Linked DNA regions of Gemmatimonas phototrophica. The protein of the gene in region 1 binds, or shares a complex with, the protein of each later gene. Links are inferred from orthologs where the notes say so. Each region holds a gene or a part of one and is shown in the gene's direction. Other genes may lie near its edges.

Region 1 (10,196 bases):
TGTGACCTACCCGTTGCAGAGCTACGCCACCCGCATGGGCGCCGACTTTGCCTTTTCGCAGCTCACGCGCTTTCTCGACCAGGGCGTGCGGCAGACGATGCAACGCGTCACCCTTGGCGATGCAAATCCCCCGCATCAGGCACTGCCGGGCCCGCGCGAGGGGGCTGTCATCGAGCCAATTGTGGATTTGCGGGCGCTGCTACGCGGCAAATTCTGATTGGTGCGCCGGAGCTGCTTACGGCTGCTGGGCTGGCACCGCTGAACTGCATTGCGAGGACTGGCCCTGTCCGCCACATCGGAGCAGTCCTCGTAAGGCAGTTCTAACCAAGCCAGAGACCAATACCGAATGGGCCCCCGCAAACCGTGACACGTGTGTATCGTTCACGGGTCCCCAATGTTTTCCAACACAGTCAGCAGGAACACTCTGAATGAAAGTCGCACTCTCGGCACAGCGGATTGCTGCAATGCTGGCGTTGATCACCGCGCCAGTGGCACTGACGGCACAGACCGCCAAACCCACAGCCAAACCCGCGGCGACAGACTCGTTTGCGCTCACCGCACCACTCCCCATGGACCCGGCGGTTACGGTCGGGACGCTTCCCAACGGCATTCGCTACTACATCCGGCAGAATGCCAAGCCGGAGAAGCGGGCCGAGTTGCGACTCGTCATCAATGCCGGCTCCATTCTCGAAGATGATGACCAGCGCGGACTGGCGCACTTCGTGGAGCACATGGCCTTCAACGGCACGAAGTCGTTCGCCAAGAACGACATCGTGAAGTATCTCGAGAGCATTGGCGTGCGCTTCGGTGCCGACCTGAATGCCTACACGAGCTTTGACGAAACGGTGTACATCCTCCCGGTGCCGACCGACAGCGCCGGCATTCTCCCCAAGAGCTTTCGCTTCCTGGGCGATGTAGCCAGCGGGGTGCTGTTCGACAGCGCGGAAGTCGTGGCCGAGCGCGGGGTGGTGCTTTCCGAGTGGCGCAATGGACTGGGTGCCGGCGAGCGTCTGCGTGACAAACAATTTCCCGTGATTTTCCGCGGCTCCCGGTACGCCGAACGGCTTCCCATTGGCAAACCGGAGATTCTCGAAAAGGCCAACCCGGGCCCGGTGAAGCGGTTCTGGCGCGACTGGTATCGACCGGACCTCATGGCGGTGATTGCCGTTGGCGACGCCAACCCGGCGGAACTGGAACGCCTTATCCGTTCGACGTTCAGCGGAATTCCCAAGCGTACCGCGCCACGCCCGCGCACGCTGGCGTCGGTCCCGACGCACGACAGTACCCTCGTCACCATCGCCACGGACAAGGAACTCACCACGTCGAGCGTGGGAGTGTTGTGGAAGCGTCCTGGCAAGAGCACGCGCACCGTTGGCGATATGCGTGAGGATCTGATCAATCGCCTGTACAATGGCATGATCAACCAGCGCTTTCAGGAGCTGTCGCTCAAGCCGGAAACGCCCTTTACCGGCGCTGGCGCGAGCAGCGGTGGGTTCGTGCGTGGCAGCGAGCTCAATGCGCTCGACGCCGGGGCCAAGGAAGGGAAGATCATCGAATCGTTGCAGGCGCTGCTCACCGAAGCGGAGCGCGTGCAGCGTCATGGCTTCCTTGCGAGCGAATTGGAGCGGGCGCGCACCAACACCCTGCGCAGCTACGAGCGCAGCTTTGCCGAGCGTGACAAGACGCCCAGTGGGGCCTTCGTGGATGAGTACATCGCCAACTATTTGAGCGGTGAGGGCGCGCCGAGCATTGCCTTTGAATACGCCGCCGTACAGAAGTTGCTGCCCACCATTACGCTGGCTGAGGTGAATGCGGTAGCCAATGCGCGCGGTGGCGCCGCCAACCGCGTGGTCACGGTGACGGTCCCGGAGAAGGATGGATTGCGGGTTCCCACCGAAAGCGAAGTACGGGCCGTGTTTGGTACGGTGGTCGCCTCCAACATCACGCCGTGGGTGGAAACGGTAGCCGAAGGGGCTCTGGTGCCCACGACCCCGTCCGCCGGCAAGGTGGTGAAGGAAGCGCGTATTGCCGCGCAGAACATCACCGACTGGACGCTATCGAATGGTGTGCGGGTGCTCATCAAACCCACCGACTTCAACGCCGACCAGATTCTCATGTCGTCGTTCAGTCCAGGAGGCGCGAGCCTCGTGGCCGACAAGGATGCCTTCAAGACGTCGCTGGCTCCGTCCATCATTGCCGCCGGTGGCGTGGGCAGCTTCTCCACGATTGATCTGCGCAAGAAGCTCACTGGCAAAGTGGCCTCGGCCACTCCGTCCATCAGTGATCTGAGCGAAGGCATGTCCGGTGCGGCATCGCCGAAGGATCTCGAAACACTGATGCAGCTCATCTACCTGCGCTTCACCGCCCCGCGCGCCGACAGCACGGTATTCAAGGCGCAGCTGCAGCAGTTCGAGCAGTTCCTGAAGAACAAGGACGCCAACCCCATGGCGGTGTTCAGCGACACCATTCAGCAGACGCTGGCCGGTGGGCACCCACGCGCCCGTCCGCTCTCCATGGAGATGCTCAAGGAACTGGACATCAACGAACTGCTTACGATCTACAAGGATCGGTTCAGCGATGCCGGTGACTTTACCTTCTTCTTCGTAGGCAACGTTGACCTTGCCACCTTCAAGCCGCTGGTGGAGCAGTGGCTGGGCGCGCTCCCCACTGCGGGACGCAAGGAAACGCCGCGTGATGTGGGTCCCACGCAGTTTGCCGGAGTGATCGACAAGGCCGTGAAGAAGGGGATCGCTCCGCAGAGCCAGTCCATTGTGCTCATGGCCGGCTCGGCACCCTGGAATCGCGAGGATTCGTATGTGTTGTCGTCGCTTGGCGAACTGTTGCAGATGCGCCTGCTCGATCGCCTGCGGGAATCGTTGGGAGGGACGTATTCGGTGAGCGTCACCTCGGCGTTCTCCCGTCGCCTGCGGCAGGAGTGGCAGGTGGCCATTCAATACGGATCGGCGCCGGATAAGGCCGACACCATGTTTGCCGCCGTGCGCGACGAAATGCAGAAGCTGCGCACCACGCCCCCCACCGCCGCCGAGCTGGAGCGGGTGAAGGAGCAGCAGCGCCGCGAATTTGAAGTGTCGCAGAAGCAGAACGGCTACTGGCTGAACACCATGCGCACCCGGGTGGAAAACGGCGACCCGCTCGACACCATGGGTGACTATCTCACCCTCATCAACGGGCTGACCGTGGAGAAGCTCTCGGCCGCCGCGCAGAAGTTCCTGGTCGAGTCCAATCGGGCACGGTTTGTGTTGCTGCCGGAGACGTCGAAGTAATCCTGGCTCCTGGAACCGATGGCACGAAGGCATCCAAGGCATCCGAGGCATCCAAGAAGATCAGTAAACTTGGATGCTTCGGATGCCTTGGATGCCTTCGTGCCATCGGTTCACCGCCCCCCGGCTAATCGCACCGAATCTTTGTGCGCCGCAATGACCCGCCGAATGGCTTCCTTGATGTCACCACCGGCCGCGGCGTAGACCGAGTCGAAGCGATCGAGGCGCTCCGCATAGACACGGCGCGACAGCAGCACGGCGTTATTGAGCGGCACACGCTCCACCCAGCCGGCCGGGTAGCCTTTGAGCTGCGGGCCTACGGTGTCCACGAGTCGGCGGCGTGCGCGGGCGTACACGGTATCGCGTGAGGCGATGCGCAGGGCCTTCGCCGAATCGGGAAGCGTGGCGAAGACACTGTCAATTTCTTTGGCCGTGCGCTCCCAGAACGCGCCCAGTACCAGATCGTCCTGCCAGTCATCCTGCGCCCGCTTGAGCAACGTGCTGTCGCCCTTGGCGCGGAAGAAGTGCTCGGCGCCTCGCCCGCCCACAAACGTGGCGAAGGATTCGTTGAACGACACCTGCCCTTTGGCAAAGAACGTCGTGTGCAGCAGTTCGTGCAGTACGGTGTTCACCAGCGTGACGCTGTCGGCCTTGACGGTGGTGCTCACCAGCGGGTCGTTGAACCAGCCCAACGTGCTGAAAGCGCTGGAGGGCCCCACGGTGACATCGAAACCCTCGTTGCGCAGTTGCTCCGCGGTGCGTTGGGCCTGGGCGAAGTCGAAGAACCCCTTGTACGGAAAGCTTCCCACCACGGGGAACCACCACGTTTTGCGCGCCAGCCGGTCGCGATAGGCGGCCGAGACCACCAGCACGAGCGTATCCCGGTCAAGCTGGGAGAAGGTGGTGAAGCTCTCTTCAGCATCGAGGCGCAGCGAATCGACGGCAAACTGCCGGGCCTCGAGCACCAGAGCCAGTTTGGCGCGCAGCGCAGGTTCAGTGCTCTCGCGGGCTACGAGTTTCGGAATGGGCTGCCGTCGGGCGAGGATGCGCGCTTCTTCATACGCCGCCCGGGAGATGTAGCATCCCATGGGGGTGACGCCAAGGAAGAGCACCACCGCGGCGGCGGCGACGGTACCAAGTGGTTTGAGCAGCCGGCGCAAGATCTGCCACGGCCTACCGTGCTGAGGTATCATTTGAGGTATGTCGTTTGTTCACCTGCACTGCCACTCCGAATATTCGCTCCTTGACGGCGCGAACCGTATCGAGGATCTGATCAAGCGCGCCCAGCATTACGAAATGCCGGGGCTCGCGATCACCGATCACGGTAACATGCACGCCGCCTGGGAGTTCCAGGAGAAGGCGAAAAAGGCGGGTGTGAAGCCCATCCTTGGCATGGAAGCCTACGTGGCGCCGGGTGACCGCAAGCAGCGCGGGCGCCCTGCCCCCGGGGTGAAGCCGTATTACCACCTCGTACTGCTTGCCCGCGATCTGGTGGGCTACAAGAATCTGGTCAAGCTGACGTCGCTGGCCTATACCGAAGGCTTCTACACCAAGCCGCGTATTGATCGCGAGTTGCTGGCGAAGTACTCCGAAGGGCTCATTGTGTCGTCCGCCTGTTTGGCCGGAGAAGTGGCCGGGCACCTGATGGACGACCGCATGGAGGAAGCGCGGAAGGCGGCCGAGTGGTATGCGGATGTGTTCAAGGACCGCTACTACCTGGAAGTGCAGGCGCACACCAGCGAAGGACAGGCACGTCTCAACGCGAAGATCCTGGGGCTGGCGGACGATCTGAGCCTGCCGGTCATTGCCACCAACGATGCGCACTTCCTCAAGCATGAGGACCACGACGCGCACGATGTGCTGCTGTGCATTGGCCTCGGGAAGGACCGGAACGACAAGGAGCGGATGCAGTACGACGACGGGCTCTACTTCAAGAGTCCCGACGAAATCCGTCCCTTCTTTCCCGGTCGCGAGGATGTGCTCACGAACACGCTGGCCATTGCCGACAGCGTGGACGTGCAGTTTGCCAAGAAGTATTACGTGCCGTCGTTCCCGCTGCCCGAGGGTGTGGCCACCGAGAACGACCTGCTGGTGCAGTTGGCCACGGATGGCGCCAAGGAGCGGTATGGCAGTCCGCTGCCGGCCAACGTGCAGGAACGGCTGGATTACGAGTTGGGCGTCATTACGAAGACCGGCTACGCCGGCTACTTCCTGATTACGGCCGACTTCATCAAGGCGGCGCGCGATCGTGGCATTCCAGTGGGTCCGGGGCGCGGATCAGCGGCCGGTTCGCTGGTGGCCTACGCCACGCGCATTACCGATGTATGTCCGCTGGAGTTCGACCTGCTGTTCGAGCGCTTCCTCAATCCGGAGCGCGTGTCCATGCCCGACGTGGACGTGGACTTCTGTTTCGAACGACGCGGCGAAGTCATTGAGTATGTGCGACAGAAGTACGGGAAGGACAGCGTAGGGCAGATCGTCACCTTCGGGACGATGAAGTCGCGCGCGGCGGTCAAGGACGTGGGGCGCACGCTTGGCTTTTCACCGGCGGAGACCGACGCGCTGGCGAAGCTCATTCCCAACGCCCCGAACAATTCGCTCACGGTAGCGGAAGCCGTTACGCAGGTGCCGGAAGTCAAGCAGCTCTATCAGGATGAGCGCTACCGGCAGCTGCTCGACTTTGCCATCAAGCTCGAAGGGTTGTCCCGTCATACGGGCGTGCACGCGGCCGGCGTGGTGATTGCACCAGGCCCGCTGGATGAGTTTGTGCCCATCTGCACGCAGGCGTCGAAGGGATCCGGCGGTGACGGCGACGAGCGGGTGATCGTGACCCAGTACGACATGACGGCGCTGGAGAAGGCCGGCATGCTCAAGATGGACTTTCTGGGGCTGACGACGCTCACCGTGATCACCGACACGATCAAGGCGATCAAGCAGCGCACAGGGGTGGAAGTCACGCTCGAGGAGCGCGGCTTCACTGACGAAAAAACGTATCAGGTGTTGCGGGCCGGGCGGACCGGCGGCGTCTTCCAGTTTGAATCACCGCTCGCGACCGACGTGCTCAAGCGCATGCGCTGCGACCGGTTTGACGACCTCGTTGCCTCCAACGCGCTGTTGCGACCAGGGCCGCTCGACGCCGGTATGCACAATGTGTACATCCGGCGAAAGCGGGGCGAAGAGCCCACGGTGTACGCGCTCCCCGAGCTGGAGCCCATTCTTTCCAATACGTACGGCGTCATCACGTATCAGGAACAGGTGATGCGTATTGCTCAGGTGCTGGCGGGCATTTCGCTGGCAGAAGCCGACGTCTTGCGAAAGGCCGTGGGCAAGAAGGATGCGGAGCTCATCAAGAAGGAGCTCGGCAAGTTTTCCGAGAAGGCGATCGCGAAGGGCTACGACCCCAAGATCATTGAGGAGTTGGCCGGACAGATTGAGACGTTCGGACGGTATGGCTTCAACAAGAGTCATTCCGTTGCCTACTCCGTCGTCGCGTACCACACCGCCTTCCTCAAGACGCATCACCCCGCCGAGTTCATGGCGGCCCTGTTGTCGTCGAACATCGGGAAGACCGAAGAAGTCATCAAGTACATTGCCGAAGCGCGCGAAATGGGGCTGGACGTACTGGCCCCGGACGTGAACGAATCGGGATGGCGCTTCACGGTGGTGGCGGACAAGCGCATTCGTTTTGGCCTGGGAGCAATCCGCAATGTGGGGCGCGGCGCCATCGATTCCCTGCTGGCGGCGCGTGAGGACGGGCCCTTCACCAGTTTGTACGACCTCTGTTCGCGGGTGGACCTGCGTCTGTGCAACAAGCGGGTCTTTGAAGCGCTCATTGCTGCCGGCGCCTGCGATGGGCTGGGTGGGCATCGGGCGCAGCTCATTGCGGCGTTGGATGCCGCCATCTCCGAGGCCGCGCTGCAGCAGGAAGAGGCGGAGAAGGGGCAAGGTTCTCTGTTTGGAGATCTGCTGGGCGGCGGGCCGGACGCCAGCGACACGCCCAGGAAATCAGGGGCTCCCACCCTGCCCAATATCCCCACCTGGACGGAAAGCGAGCGCCTGCAGCGCGAAAAGGAGCTGCTGGGCTTCTACATTTCGGGACATCCGCTCGAGAAATACCGAACAGAGTGCGAACTCTTTGCCACGCACACCGTGGCGCAGCTGGGAACGTGGGTCCCGGAGGCGGTCATGATCGGGGTGGTGGTGACCAGTATCAAAAAACAGATCTCGAAGCGGTCGGGGAATGAGTTTGCCCGGTTGACAGTCGAGGATTTTTCCGGATCTTCCGAGGTGCTGGTCTTTCCGGAGGCCTGGGGGGTGATCGCGGAGCGGGTGCGTCCGGACATTCCCCTCCTGCTTAAGGGCGGGTACTCCAAGAAGGACCAGGGTGTCGAAAACGCCACATTCATCGTGGAAGGTGTGACGCGCTTCGAGGAAGTGCGCGCCAACGGTGAAGTGGCCGTGGCGATCGATCTGGCCCCCGGGCTGGATCTTCCCGCTGCAATCATGGACGACGTTCGGGCGAAGGTGGAAGCCAATGAAGGATCGGCCCCGCTGGAGCTCCGCTGGTGCGACGCGAATGGCCGATCGGTGCGATTCCGATCCAAATCGCTGACCGTCACGGCGTCTGCCGCAATTCTTTCCGACCTTCGCGCGCTGCTTGGCGCCGACCGGGTGCGTCTTGTGCGCACCGGTGGCTGACGGGCATCACGTGATCTTTCCAGGATAGCCATGGCTGCTGCCCCGGTTCTCGAGTTCGAGCGCCCCATTGCGGAACTCGAAAAACAGATCGAGGAGCTCAAGCGACTCGCCTCCGAACAGTCGATCGATGTGTCGCGCGAAATCGCGCCACTGCAGTCGAAACTGGCCGAGGTGCGTGTTCAGGTGTATCAGAACCTCACGCCGTTGCAACGGGTGCAGGTGGCGCGTCTGTCGCGTCGCCCGTTCACGTCCGATTACCTCAAGCACGTCTTTACCGACTTCATTGAGCTGCACGGCGATCGGCTGTTCCGTGAGGATGCCGCGATCATGGCCGGGTGGGCCCGCCTCGACGGCGAAACGGTCATGGTGATTGGCCACGAGCGCGGCCGCGACACCAAGGAAAATCTCAAGCGCAACTTCGGCATGCCGCATCCGGAGGGGTACCGCAAGGCGCTCCGCCTCATGAAGCTGGCCGAGAAGTTTCAGGTGCCGGTCATCACGTTCATCGATACGCCCGGCGCGTGGCCTGGTCTTGGCGCCGAAGAGCGCGGCCAGAGTGAAGCCATTGCCCGCAACCTGTTGGAGATGAGCAATCTGCAGGTCCCCATTGTGGCCACGGTCATTGGGGAAGGTGGCTCAGGTGGTGCACTGGCTCTTGGTGTAGCCGACCGCGTCCTCATGCTGGAGAATTCGGTGTATTCCACGATTTCCGTGGAAGGATGTGCCGCGATTCTCTGGAAGGATGGCAAGAGTCCGGAGATGCGCGAAAAGGCCGCGACAGCGCTGCGCATTACCGCCAACGATTTGCTCGAACTGCGCATCATCGACGAAATCGTGAAGGAACCGGCCGGTGGGGCACACGCCGATCATGTGGCCACGGCCAGATCGCTGCGCGACAGCCTGATGCGCAACATTGAGGAGCTGCGACGCCTCAAGCCGGACAAGCTCGTGCGACGTCGTCGGGAGAAGTTTCTGCGCATGGGTCAGTTTACCGAATAGGCGTTGGTGGTTGTGGGACACCTCATTGAAGTCGCATTCCGGGGGAACCGGAAAGAGTTTTTTTCGTGGGACGGCGAGGTGCCGCCCCCGCTTCGCGCGGCCGTCATTGTCGAGGCGGATCGCGGCGAAGACTTCGGGCGCGTGCACAGTACCGGTGAACTGGCGGCGGTACGTTGCAACGGGTGCGCCCATGGCTGCGGCACGGCGCCGCCACCGCGGAAGGCGCTGCGTCTCGCCACCAAGGCCGACGAACAGCTGGAGCGCGTCCTCACGGAAGAGAATGAGCTGGCGCGCCGCGCGTCCATGGAGCGGGTAAAGGCCAACGGCCTGGTCATGAAGCTCACCGATGCGGAATGGCAGTGGGACCGTCGAAAGCTCACGATTTTCTTCACCGCCGAAAAACGGGTGGATTTTCGTGGTCTGGTGCGTGACCTCGCGGCGCAATTCAAGACGCGCATTGAGCTCAAGCAGATCGGCGTCCGCGACGAAGCCAAACGGCTCTCCGGCATTGGACGGTGTGGTCGCGAATATTGCTCGGCATCGTGGCTGCCAGACCTGCGCCCGGTGAATCTTGGCGTGGCCAAAGACCAGAAGCTGTCACTCAATCCGCAGCAGATTTCCGGCGCGTGCGGGCGACTCATGTGCTGCCTGCGCTACGAGCACGAGTTCTACGTGCAGAGCCGCCGGAAATTCCCCAAGGAAGGGAAGATTCTGGTCACGTCGCGCGGCGAGGAGAAGGTGGTGTCATGCGACATCTTTCATGAGCGCGTCACGCTGCGCAGCGTGGAAGGGGACACCCGGATCATTCCACTGGCTGAACTCAAATCGGAAGTCGGTGGCGAAGCATCGGCCGTGCTGGTGGAATCGGCCAGCGATACGGCGCACGAGGGTGCCGCCGCCTCCGACCCGATGATGGACACCGGTACCATCTCCATGCTCGACACGGCGGAGTACGAGGCCGTGTCCATGATGGATCTGCTGCCGCCGCGCCCCATGTCCGCCCCTGCTCCTGTTCTTCCCGAACTGCCGGCCACCGTAGCCGCGGTTGAACCGGCGCCGGCCGTGAGTGAGCCTGAGGCAGACGCTGGCCCGGATGACGACGAGGCCCCGTCTGCGGATGGGTCCCCGCGGCGGAAGCGTCGCCGCGGCCGCCGTGGCGGCCGACGCCTTCGGGCGGCAGAGGAGCGCCGCAAGACGGATGGGGACGCGGCCGACGGG
Region 2 (10,240 bases), 1.2 Mb from region 1 along the record:
ACACGTCCTATCAGGCTCGTGTGCTCGACGAGCATCTGGCGGAAGCCGCGCATGTCATTGGGGAACTCATCTTTCATCCGCTGCTGCGATCGGAGGATCTCGCGCTTGAGCGCAAGGTGATCCTTGAAGAGATCAGCATGGTGGAGGACACGCCCGACGACATCATTTTCGATGTGCACAACCGTGCGCTGTGGGGAGACCATCCTCACGGCTTCGCGATTCTCGGAACCCGCGACACGGTCAAGACACTCGATGTCCCGGACATCCGGGCCCTCCACGCGCGGGCATATCATCCCGGGCGATTGGTGGTTGCCGCGTCGGGACGTGTTGAGCATGAGCAGCTGCTTGAAACACTGCGACAGACCGGGTGGATGGACATCCCGAAAGGTGATGTCACGCCGTTCCCGGTGGATCCGGTGGAAGTGGCTGGACCGCATGCGGAGCACATCAAGCGCAAGGACATCGGCCAGACGCACATCGTGCTTGGCGGGCAGGGCATCGCTCATGGCGATGATCGCCGTTATGCCTTTGCGTTGATCGACATGTTGTTGGGCGGCGGTATGAGTTCGCGCCTGTTTCAGCGGGTCCGCGAGGAGCTAGGCCTCGCATACAGCGTGCACAGCTTCAGCAGCGCGTACGCCGATACCGGATCGCACGGTGTGTATCTGGCGAGTGCACCGGAGACGGCGCAACAGGCCATCGACGCGGTCCGTGAGGTTCTGCGTGGAGTGGCACTGAATGGTTTGACGGCCAGTGAGTTGGCGGCGGGAAAGCGTCAGTTACGTGGGCAGTTGGTGATGTCCATGGAAGGCGTCTCCTCGCGCATGTATCGGGCGGCAACGACCGCGCTGTACGGCGAGCCGTTCCGCACGATTGACGAGCTGATGGCGCTCGTGGATGCCATCGACGAAGATCAGGTGCGCGACGTGGCGCGCGATTTCTTCGATCCGGATCGACACATTCTCGTCAGTCTCGGCCCCAAAGCGGTCCGCTGACGAACTCCCCCTATCCAGAATCGACTATGCGTATCGGTGTACCGAAGGAGATCAAGACCAACGAGAACCGTGTGGCTTTGGTCCCGGCTGGCGCGGAGGCGCTGGTGGCATCGGGCCACGACGTTTTCATCGAAACCGGGGCCGGCATTGGCAGCGGTTTCGAAGATGCGGCCTACGTGGCCGTTGGCGCTCAGATCGTTCCCGACGCGGCCTCCGCGTGGGGGAAAGCGGAGCTGCTTCTCAAGGTCAAGGAGCCCATCGCGCCGGAGTGGCAGTATCTGCGCCCGGACCTCACGCTGTTCACGTATTTCCATTTTGCCGCCGATGAAGCGCTGACCCAGGCGCACCTGGCCAGCGGAGCCACCTGCATTGCGTACGAGACCGTCGAACTCCCGAATCGCGATCTGCCGTTGCTGATTCCAATGTCTGAGGTGGCGGGGCGCATGGCGGTGCAGGAAGGGGCCAAGTACCTCGAAAAGCTGTATGGTGGTCGTGGCGTACTGCTGGGTGGCGTGCCGGGCGTGGCGCCGGCCAAGGTCGTAATTCTGGGCGGCGGCATTGTGGGCGTGAACGCCGCGAAGATGGCGGCGGGACTCGGTGCCAAGGTGGTGGTGCTCGACCTGTCGTTGGAGCGCCTGCGCTACCTGTCCGACGTCATGCCGGCCAACGTGCAGCTTGTTCACTCCAACCGACACAACATCCTTGAGCAGATCAGCACCTGTGACCTGGTCATTGGTGGAGTGCTCATTCCGGGTGCCAAAGCCCCCAAGCTCGTGCGGCGCGCCGATCTGGCCAAGATGCGTCCGGGAGCGGTAATCGTGGACGTGGCGGTGGATCAGGGTGGTTGCGTGGAGACGATCAAGCCGACCACACATGAGAATCCCACGTACACCGTGGACGGTATCATCCACTATGGCGTCGCCAACATGCCAGGGGCCGTGCCGCGCACGTCCACCTTGGCGCTCACCAATGCGACGTTGCCCTATACGCTGCAGCTGGCGAACAAGGGATGGAAGAAGGCGCTGAAGGACAATGGCGCGCTGCTGAAGGGGCTCAACATGTCCGGCGGAAAGGTCACCTTTCCGGGAGTGGCGGAAGCGTTCGGGATGGAGCTCACCGACCCCTCTTCGTTCCTCTGACCGGTATGGGGGGCCACTGGTGCCCGACGATCGCCTTGGTAGCTGCCCCTGATGGCACGCGGCCGGTCCCTGATGGGACCGGCCGCTTTTTTTGGTGTGACCGCGGAACTTTGCGGCCACCACGGACCTGACCGCTGACGGCGGCAGTGCGCTAGGTCACGATATTCCAACAGCTTGTCCGCTCTGGCGTGAGCCAATACGTTACCGTATACGTCGCTGCCCGTTTTTCACAGGCGCCACCCTCCGGTGTCGCGCCGCCCCGGTCTCTCTGGATGTTCTGGCCCTTCAGTAAGTCGAACTCGTTCTTCCCGGCGAATGCCATCGCCGTAGACCTTGGCACTGCCAATACGCTGATCTATGTGAAAGGCGAGGGGATCGTGCTGAACGAGCCCTCTGTCGTCGCGCTCGACCGTGAGACCAAGAAGATCAAGGGCGTTGGCCTCGAGGCCAAGCGCATGCTCGGGCGGACCCCCGATGGCATCATGGCCGTCCGGCCCATGAAGGACGGCGTGATCGCCGACTTCGATGTGACGGAAAAGATGCTGCGCTATTTCCTGACGCTGGTGATCGACAAGCACGTCTTCAAGGTGAAGCCGCGCGTGATCGTGTGCGTGCCGTCGGGCATTACGGAAGTGGAAAAGCGCGCCGTGCGAGACTCGGCACTCGGCGCTGGCGCCAAAGAAGTCTTCATGGTGACGGAACCCATGGCGGCGGCCATCGGCGTGGGTCTTCCGGTGGAGTCGCCCACGGGCAACATGGTGATCGACATCGGCGGGGGCACCACGGAGATCGCCGTCATCGCGCTGTCTGGCATCGTCAGCGATACCTCCATTCGTACTGGTGGCGATGAGCTGGACATCAGCATCGTGCAGTTCATGCGCAAGAACTACAATCTGCTGATCGGTGAGCCCACGGCGGAGCAGATCAAGATTCAGATCGGTTCGGCGTATCCGGTGGGCGAAGAACGTGAAATGGAAGTGAAGGGGCGCGATCTGGTCTCTGGCATTCCCAAGACGGTGCGCGTGCACTCCAGTGAAATTCGGGAAGCGGTGCAGGAACCCATTCAGCAGATTGTGGATGCGGTGCGGCGCGCGCTCGAAATCACCCCGCCGGAGTTGGCCTCGGACATCGTGGATCGCGGCATCGTGATGACCGGCGGCGGAGCGCTCATTCGCGGACTGGATGTGCTGCTCTCTCAGGAAACGGGGCTGCCCATTCATGTTGACGAGGATCCGCTCACGTGTGTCGTGCGTGGGACCGGCAAGATTCTTGATGATGAAGAGAAGTACTGGTCGGTGTTGACCACCTGAGTCACATCATTCCCCTTTTCACTCGCTGAATACGCGTGGCACGGAACGTTCGCGGCGAAGGGCGTCTCGACACCGGCCTCGTGCTGGTGTGCGTGGCATTGTCGGTCCTGGCTTTTCTTTCTCCGCGGCGCACGCGTGAAGACGTGGCCGCGCTGCTGCGCGCCACGGTGCTGTCGCCGCTGGTGCAACTCGAAGGGCGAGCCGCCACCATTCGCGCCGCTGTGGTGGCGCGCAATGACTTGCTGGTCACACGCGGGCGTGCGGTCACGGACACGCTGAGCCTGCGTGCCATCAGCGACGAGAACAGAACACTCCGCCAACTGCTTGGGTTGTCGGCGCGCTTGCAGGATGGCTTTGTGCCGGCGGAGCTGTTGCCCATTCGTGGTGGGGACGAATTCTCCATTGCGTTAACGGTGGGGAGTGACGTTGGCGTGCAGCCGTATCAGCCGGTGGTGACCGCTGATGGTCTGGTGGGCATGGTGGTTTCTGTCGATCGCACGACGAGCACGGCGCTCACGTGGGCACATCCCGATTTTCGGGTGAGCGTCATGAGTGCTGATCAGAACGCCTTCGGAATTATGCAGCCCCATCTGGCAGAAGGCGCCGAGCGGTGGTTGCTGGAAATGCGGGGCGTGCCGTTTCGCGCCAAACTGGATACCGGAACCCTCATTGTGAGTTCCGGGCTCGGGGCCACCTATCCCCGCGGCATTCCTGTCGGCACGGTGATCGGGGAATTGAGCACACCGGAAAAGTGGGCCCGGACGTATCTGGTGAAACCTGCGGTGTTGCCGGAGAATATTGGTCCGGTGCTGGTCTTGTTGCCGGGACGAGCGCAGCGCGGCGTGAATGGGGTGTGGACAAGCGCGGCAGCAGCGGACAGCGCCGCACGTGCGGTCGCCGCCGCGGGCGATTCGCTGGCGCGCGTCACCGCTCTCGATGAACTGGCCGCCCGTCGTGCCGCGCTGGACTCCCTGAGTGCCGACAGTCTGTCGCTGGCGGATACCATTGGCGGCGGGTTCGGCACCCGTGCCGACAGCAGCCTTCGAGGGGATAGCACGCGGATCCGACGTCCGGACTCCGGCACCGTGCGCGTGCCATTGCCGGTACGCGCTCTGGCGCCGCGTCCCCCCTTGGCCCGTCCCACGGTGCCGCCAAGGGAGCGTCGTTGATGCGGTCCGCTTCACAGTCTCCCGGAATCGGCAGCGCCCTGCGCGCGTGGCTCGGGTTTGCCCTGCTCATTGTCGCGCAGTTCAGCGTGCGTCCACTCATTGCCGGGCGCGCCGCGGCGGACTTCGCCGTGATCGCGGTGCTCTTCTCTGCCGTACGTATGCGTCCGGGGTATGCGGCATTGACCGGCTTTCTCACCGGGCTCGCGCTTGATGCCTTGGCTCCGGGAAGTTTTGGTGCCAGTGCCATTGTGCTCACGCTCGTGGCCTTTGGGGCATCGTGGCTCAAAGCCGTGTTCTTTGCCGACCACGTGGCACTCACCGGGTTGTTTGTCTTTGGCGCCAAGTGGCTGTTTGATATTGCCATGACGTTGCTCACCGGGGTTGGTGCGGGTGTGTCCCTGTTGGTGTCACTGTTGGTCTGGGCGCCACTGTCGGCGGCGCTGACGGCCATCATCGCGGTCCTGTTGCTGGTGTTGTTCCGTCCGTTGTATCGACCACACTCGTTGTAATGGTGGCGCACGGGTGCGCCCCGATCAGGTGAGGATGGCGGCATGAGTTACCATCCCAATTCCGTCTTGCGCCGCGCGCGGGTGGCGCGGGCGCTGCTGGTGCTCATTTTTACCGTGCTTGGCGGTGCGTTCTTCCGCACGCAGGTCTTGCAGAATGCCGAGTTCGTGCTGGCATCGGAAAGCAATCGTTTGCGGGAGGTACCACTTCCGGGGGCGCGCGGCATCATTTACGACCGCCATGGCGCCATCATTGCCGAAAACCTCCCCGGTTACTCCGTCTCGATCCTGAGTCCAACCACGGACTCCTTGCGATCGGCGTTACGGTCCCTGTCGCGCATCATCGAGATCGATTCGGCGCAGCAGGCGCTGGCCATTCGTCGCTATCGGGCAGCGCCAACACGACCGGCCGTGATCTTCAACGATGCCAGCTTTCAAGTGGTGTCCGTGCTGGAGGAGCGACGCTCGGAGTTTCCCGGGTTGATCATTCAAAGCGCACCCAAACGCTACTATCCGGATGCGCAGGCGGTCGCGGCGCTGGTTGGATATACCGGTGAAATTTCCCCGGAGCAGCTCGAGCTGCCGCGCTACGATGCCTACAAGGCGGGACAACAGGTGGGCAAAGGCGGACTCGAACTGCAGTACGAAGAGCAGTTGCGCGCTCGTGAAGGGAGTCGGTTCGTCGAGGTGGATGCGAAGAATCGTGTGGTTCGCGACAATGGCGTGCGCCCGGAGGTACAACCCGAGGCGCCACCGCCATTGCGCACCAACATCGATCTCGATCTCCAGCGGTATTCGCATGAGTACTTCGGCGACTCGCTGCGTGGTGCCGTGGTGGCCCTCGAGCCGCAGACGGGCGGTGTACTCGCCATCTACAGCGCCCCCAGCTACGACATCAACCGGTTCATCGGTGGAGTGTCGAATGCGTACTACAAGGAATTGCAGGAGCACCAGTACACGCCGCTCTTCAACCGCGCGTTGTCGGGGCGATATCCGCCCGCGTCCACCTGGAAGCTGGCCACGGCCGCCCTGGGCATGGAGCTTGGCCTCGTCACCATGGAGACGCACATGGAGACGCCCTGTACGGGCGGCTACTACTACGGGCGTGTCTTCAAATGCTGGGACAAGCGTGGACACGGGGATATCACGCTGGCGCAGGCGATCGCCAAGTCGTGCGACGTGTACTTCTATCAGCTCGGGCTCAAGATCGGCATCACGCGGTTGCTCGCGGGCGGTGTGCGGCTGGGTTTCGGCGAACCCACGGGCATTGATATGCCCGGAGAAAAGCGTTCCATCTGGCCGCGCAGCACGGAGTACTTTGACCGCACGTACGGGCCTCGCGGCTGGAACAAGTCGGTGGTGTTGAGCCTGTCCATTGGACAGGCGGACAACTCACAGACGCCCATCAACATGGCGCGCTTTTATACGGCGCTCGCCACGGACGGCTACGCCGCCACGCCGCAGATTGTCGCGCGTACTCCGGAACGCAAGAAGCTGCTCAATCTCAACGCCGAACAGATCAAGAGCATTCAAGTGGCGCTGGCCGATGTCGTGAGCCGTGGCACGGCGGCGGGTGCCCAGATTCAGGGACTGACCATTGCCGGCAAGACGGGCACGGCACAGGTCACTGGGCAGGAAGACTACGCCTGGTTCGTCGGCTATGCGCCGGCAGACAAGCCGAGAATCGTGCTGGCCATCATTATCGAAGAAGGGCTGCACGGTTCAACGGCCGCCAAGGTTGCCACCAAGCTCATGGAACGCTATCTGAAGGCTAAGCTGACCATGACCGCCGTTACCAACGACTGAGCCAATGGCCTCCACGGGTATCCTCAGGCGGCAGAGTGTTGATGTCCCACTGCTGCTGACCGCCTTGCTGCTGACCCTGTTCGGGTTGGCGATGGTGTTTTCGGCTGGCCAGATGGACGTGCCCGACCCGGCCCTGGAAGGGTTGTGGAAGCGGCAGATCACGTGGGTCGTTCTCGCGCTGGGAGCGGCATGGACCGTCACCCGCGGATCGGTGCGGCTCATTGAGTGGAGCGCCTGGCCGCTGTATCTCATGAGTATCGTGCTGCTGATTGCCGTCTTGTTCGTCGGGAGCGGCGGCGGGACGGCGCGGAGCATGAATGGCTGGCTGACGATCGCCGGTCGGCGGGTCGGACAACCGTCCGAGTTGGCAAAGCTCGCCACCACGCTGATGCTCGCCAGAACGCTGGCCATGCAGCGGGATACCGTCCGATCCTTGCTGGAGCTATGGAAGCCCCTGACGATCGTTGGCGTACCGTGGGTTCTCGTCATGCTGCAGCCAGACCTTGGCACCGGCATGGTCTTTGTCGGCATTTGTTTCGCCATGCTGTTTTGGGCCGGTGTCCCGTGGCCACTGCTGGTGATGCTGGCCAGTCCGGGGGTGAGCCTGATCCTGGCGTTCAGCACCGGGTTGTGGGGGGCGTGGTTTCTCATCCTCGTGGCGCTTGTGCTCTGGTTTCGTCCGTTCCTGGTTGAAGGGGTCGTCCTGATTGTGGCCAACGTGGTCATGGGCGTCGTGGCGCCGCTGCTTTGGGACAAGCTCAAGCCGTATCAGCAGCGACGATTCCTGGTCTTCATTGACCCGGCGTATGACGCGCAAGGTGCCGGCTACAACGTCATTCAGAGCAAGGTGGCCATCGGCTCTGGTGGTTTGTTCGGCAAGGGCTTCACCCTCGGCACCCAGAAACGCCTGAGCTTTCTGCCGGAACGCCAGACCGACTTCATTTTTTCCGTCGTTGGCGAAGAGTTGGGGTTTGTCGGGGTGTGCGTTGCCTTGTCGCTGTTCCTGGCGCTGTTTCTGCGCAGCACCCGGGTGGCAACCCGTGCGGCCGACGCCTTCCCCAGTCTCGTGGCCTTCGGGTTGATGTCCGCGTGGTTCGTTCATGTCATCGTCAATGTCGGGATGACGCTCAACCTCATGCCGGTCACCGGCATCCCGCTCCCCTTCTTCAGCGCCGGTGGCTCATTCCTGCTCGTCAGCTGGCTTTCCGTCGCGGTGCTGCTCCGAATATCCGCAGAGGGGCGGGGGCAACCGGACGCGCTGGGGTTATGACGTCCCCCCCAGCCTTCCCCTCGAAGCAGGGCCGGAGGGCGCAGTTTAACGGGCTGGGCTATTCGCAAGGTCTAGCCTTCCGCGCCCGAAGTTCCGATCTTATCCCTCCTATGGCCTGGTTTCGGAAAGAAAGAAAGCCCCGTCAGCCGCGACGTGAACGCCTCGAGATTCCCCCCGATACGTGGGAGAAGTGCGAGGCCTGTGGGCACACGGATATCCGTGACAAGTTTTTGAGGAACCTCAACGTGTGCCCGGCGTGTGACTTCCACCGGCGCATGCGGGCGTGGGACTACGCCGGGTCATTGATTGACGAGGGGACGCTGAACGAAATCGGGGGCGAACTGCGCTCGGTCGATCCGCTCGGGTTCCCCGATTATCCGGCCCGCCTCAAGCGCGCCCTGGCCAATGCCGGCGACAGTGATGCCATCCTGACCGTGGTCGGCCAGCTGGAAGGGATGCCGGTAGGCATCGGCGTGATGGATTTTGCCTTCATGGGCGGTTCCATGGGCTCGGTTGTGGGTGAGAAAATCGCCCGCCTTGGCCAGCGCTCGCTTGAAAAGAAGCACCCCCTGGTCATCGTCTCGCAGTCGGGCGGCGCCCGCATGCAGGAGGGTATCCTGTCGCTCATGCAAATGGCCAAGGCCTCGGCGGTCTTGTCGCAGCTCGCTGAGCGGCGGATTCCGTACATCTCGGTGCTCACCAATCCCACCACGGGTGGCGTAAGCGCGAGCTATGCCATGTTGGGCGATGCCATTCTGGCGGAGCCGGGCGCGGTCATCGGGTTTGCCGGTCCGCGTGTCATCAAGCAGACGCTTGGCCAGGATTTGCCTGAGGGGTTCCAGACCGCGGAGTTCCTGCTGGAAAAGGGGATGGTGGATCGCGTGGTGCACCGGAAGGAGATGCGCGCCACGTTGTCCCGCTTGCTGCGGCACATGACTGGTCGGCCGTCGGCTGCCGGTTATGACCAGCAGGAAAGCTGACCGGCGAGCGCCCGCTGGACCCACGGGCACCACGGACCGTCGCGCCCCAACGGCCTGACGAAACGGAAACGGCGTACCACGCGGCGCTCCGTCGTCTTTTTGCGCGTACCGGCGGGGCGTGGCGCCTTGGCCTTGAGCGCGTGTCGGCGCTGCTGGCCGACCTTGGCCAGCCACAGGACGCTTATCCGGTCTTCCACGTCGCGGGCACCAACGGCAAGGGAAGTACCGTTGCCACTTTGGATGCCCTGCTGCGCGGTTCCGGGTTACGGGTGGGTCGCTACACGTCGCCACATCTCGTGGACTTCTCCGAGCGCATCGTGATCGATGGTGTGCCAATGTCGCACGCGGCCATTACCGAATGGCTCACCCGTTGGGAACCTCGCCTCACGGAACTGGGGGCCACGTTTTTCGAAGCCACAACGGCGATGGCGCTCAGCTACTTCGCGGCAGCGGGGGTAGATGTCGCGATCGTCGAAGTGGGCCTCGGGGGAAGACTCGACGCGACCAATGTGGTCTCGCCGCTGGCCGCCGGGGTCACGCAGATCGGGTTTGACCACATGGAGTTTCTCGGGGAGACGCTCGAGGCCATCGCGACGGAGAAGGCAGGGATCTTCAAGCCCGTGACCGTCGCGGTCGTTGGGGACACGCAGCCAGCTATTCGCGAGTTCCTGCGGGCGCGGGCGGTCGGCGCGGGGGCGACTCCCGTGCTGGTTACGGGTGAAGACTGGCAGGTCCGTGACGTGGTGGTCGATGCACTTGGCACGAGCTTCACGCTGGCATCGGGGGGGACGGAAAGGCGCCTCACGACGCCGTTGGTAGGACATTTTCAGGCGCACAATACGGCGGTGGCCCTCGCCATGCTTCGTGGGGCAGGGGGGCGCTGGGCCGACATCGAGGCGAATGCCGCCACACTGTTGCCTGGAGTGCATCTGGCGGGGCGGTTCCATCTTGCGGCTCCCTGGCTGTTCGATGTGGCGCACAATGCTGACGGGGCGGCCACGGTGGTTGCCAACCTCGTCGCGGTCGGCCTGCCCCATCCCATTACGGCCGTCGTCTGTGTGCTGC

What was found.
Region 2: the proteins of GEMMAAP_RS04595 (region 1) and accD are in contact, whole or in part, in a solved structure (PDB 8UXZ), measured with the Escherichia coli proteins. The link is inferred for Gemmatimonas phototrophica from one-to-one orthologs.

What each region holds. Positions count from the first base shown.
Region 1 is NZ_CP011454.1:1,103,446-1,113,641, reverse strand. The notes cover bases 7,223-9,993. They hold GEMMAAP_RS04595 (acetyl-CoA carboxylase carboxyltransferase subunit alpha), read left to right. Parts: upstream 7,223-8,009; coding sequence 8,010-8,978; downstream 8,979-9,993. Other genes in these bases: GEMMAAP_RS04590 (PSP1 domain-containing protein), read left to right, coding at 9,057-9,993; dnaE (DNA polymerase III subunit alpha), read left to right, coding at 7,223-7,979. In the rest of the region: GEMMAAP_RS04615 (ATP-dependent helicase), read left to right, coding at 1-217; GEMMAAP_RS04610 (M16 family metallopeptidase), read left to right, coding at 429-3,284; GEMMAAP_RS04605 (aminopeptidase), read right to left, coding at 3,395-4,474; more of dnaE, read left to right, coding at 4,482-7,222; more of GEMMAAP_RS04590, read left to right, coding at 9,994-10,196. UniProt on the Escherichia coli protein: Component of the acetyl coenzyme A carboxylase (ACC) complex. First, biotin carboxylase catalyzes the carboxylation of biotin on its carrier protein (BCCP) and then the CO(2) group is transferred by the carboxyltransferase to acetyl-CoA to form malonyl-CoA.
Region 2 is NZ_CP011454.1:2,265,645-2,275,884, reverse strand. The notes cover bases 7,426-10,240. They hold accD (acetyl-CoA carboxylase, carboxyltransferase subunit beta), read left to right. Parts: upstream 7,426-8,305; coding sequence 8,306-9,175; downstream 9,176-10,240. Other genes in these bases: GEMMAAP_RS09575 (bifunctional folylpolyglutamate synthase/dihydrofolate synthase), read left to right, coding at 9,316-10,240; rodA (rod shape-determining protein RodA), read left to right, coding at 7,426-8,195. Also shown: GEMMAAP_RS09615 (M16 family metallopeptidase), read left to right, coding at 1-995; ald (alanine dehydrogenase), read left to right, coding at 1,022-2,134; GEMMAAP_RS09605 (rod shape-determining protein), read left to right, coding at 2,407-3,444; rod shape-determining protein MreC, read left to right, coding at 3,480-4,613; GEMMAAP_RS09595 (rod shape-determining protein MreD), read left to right, coding at 4,613-5,122; mrdA (penicillin-binding protein 2), read left to right, coding at 5,165-6,925; more of rodA, read left to right, coding at 6,930-7,425.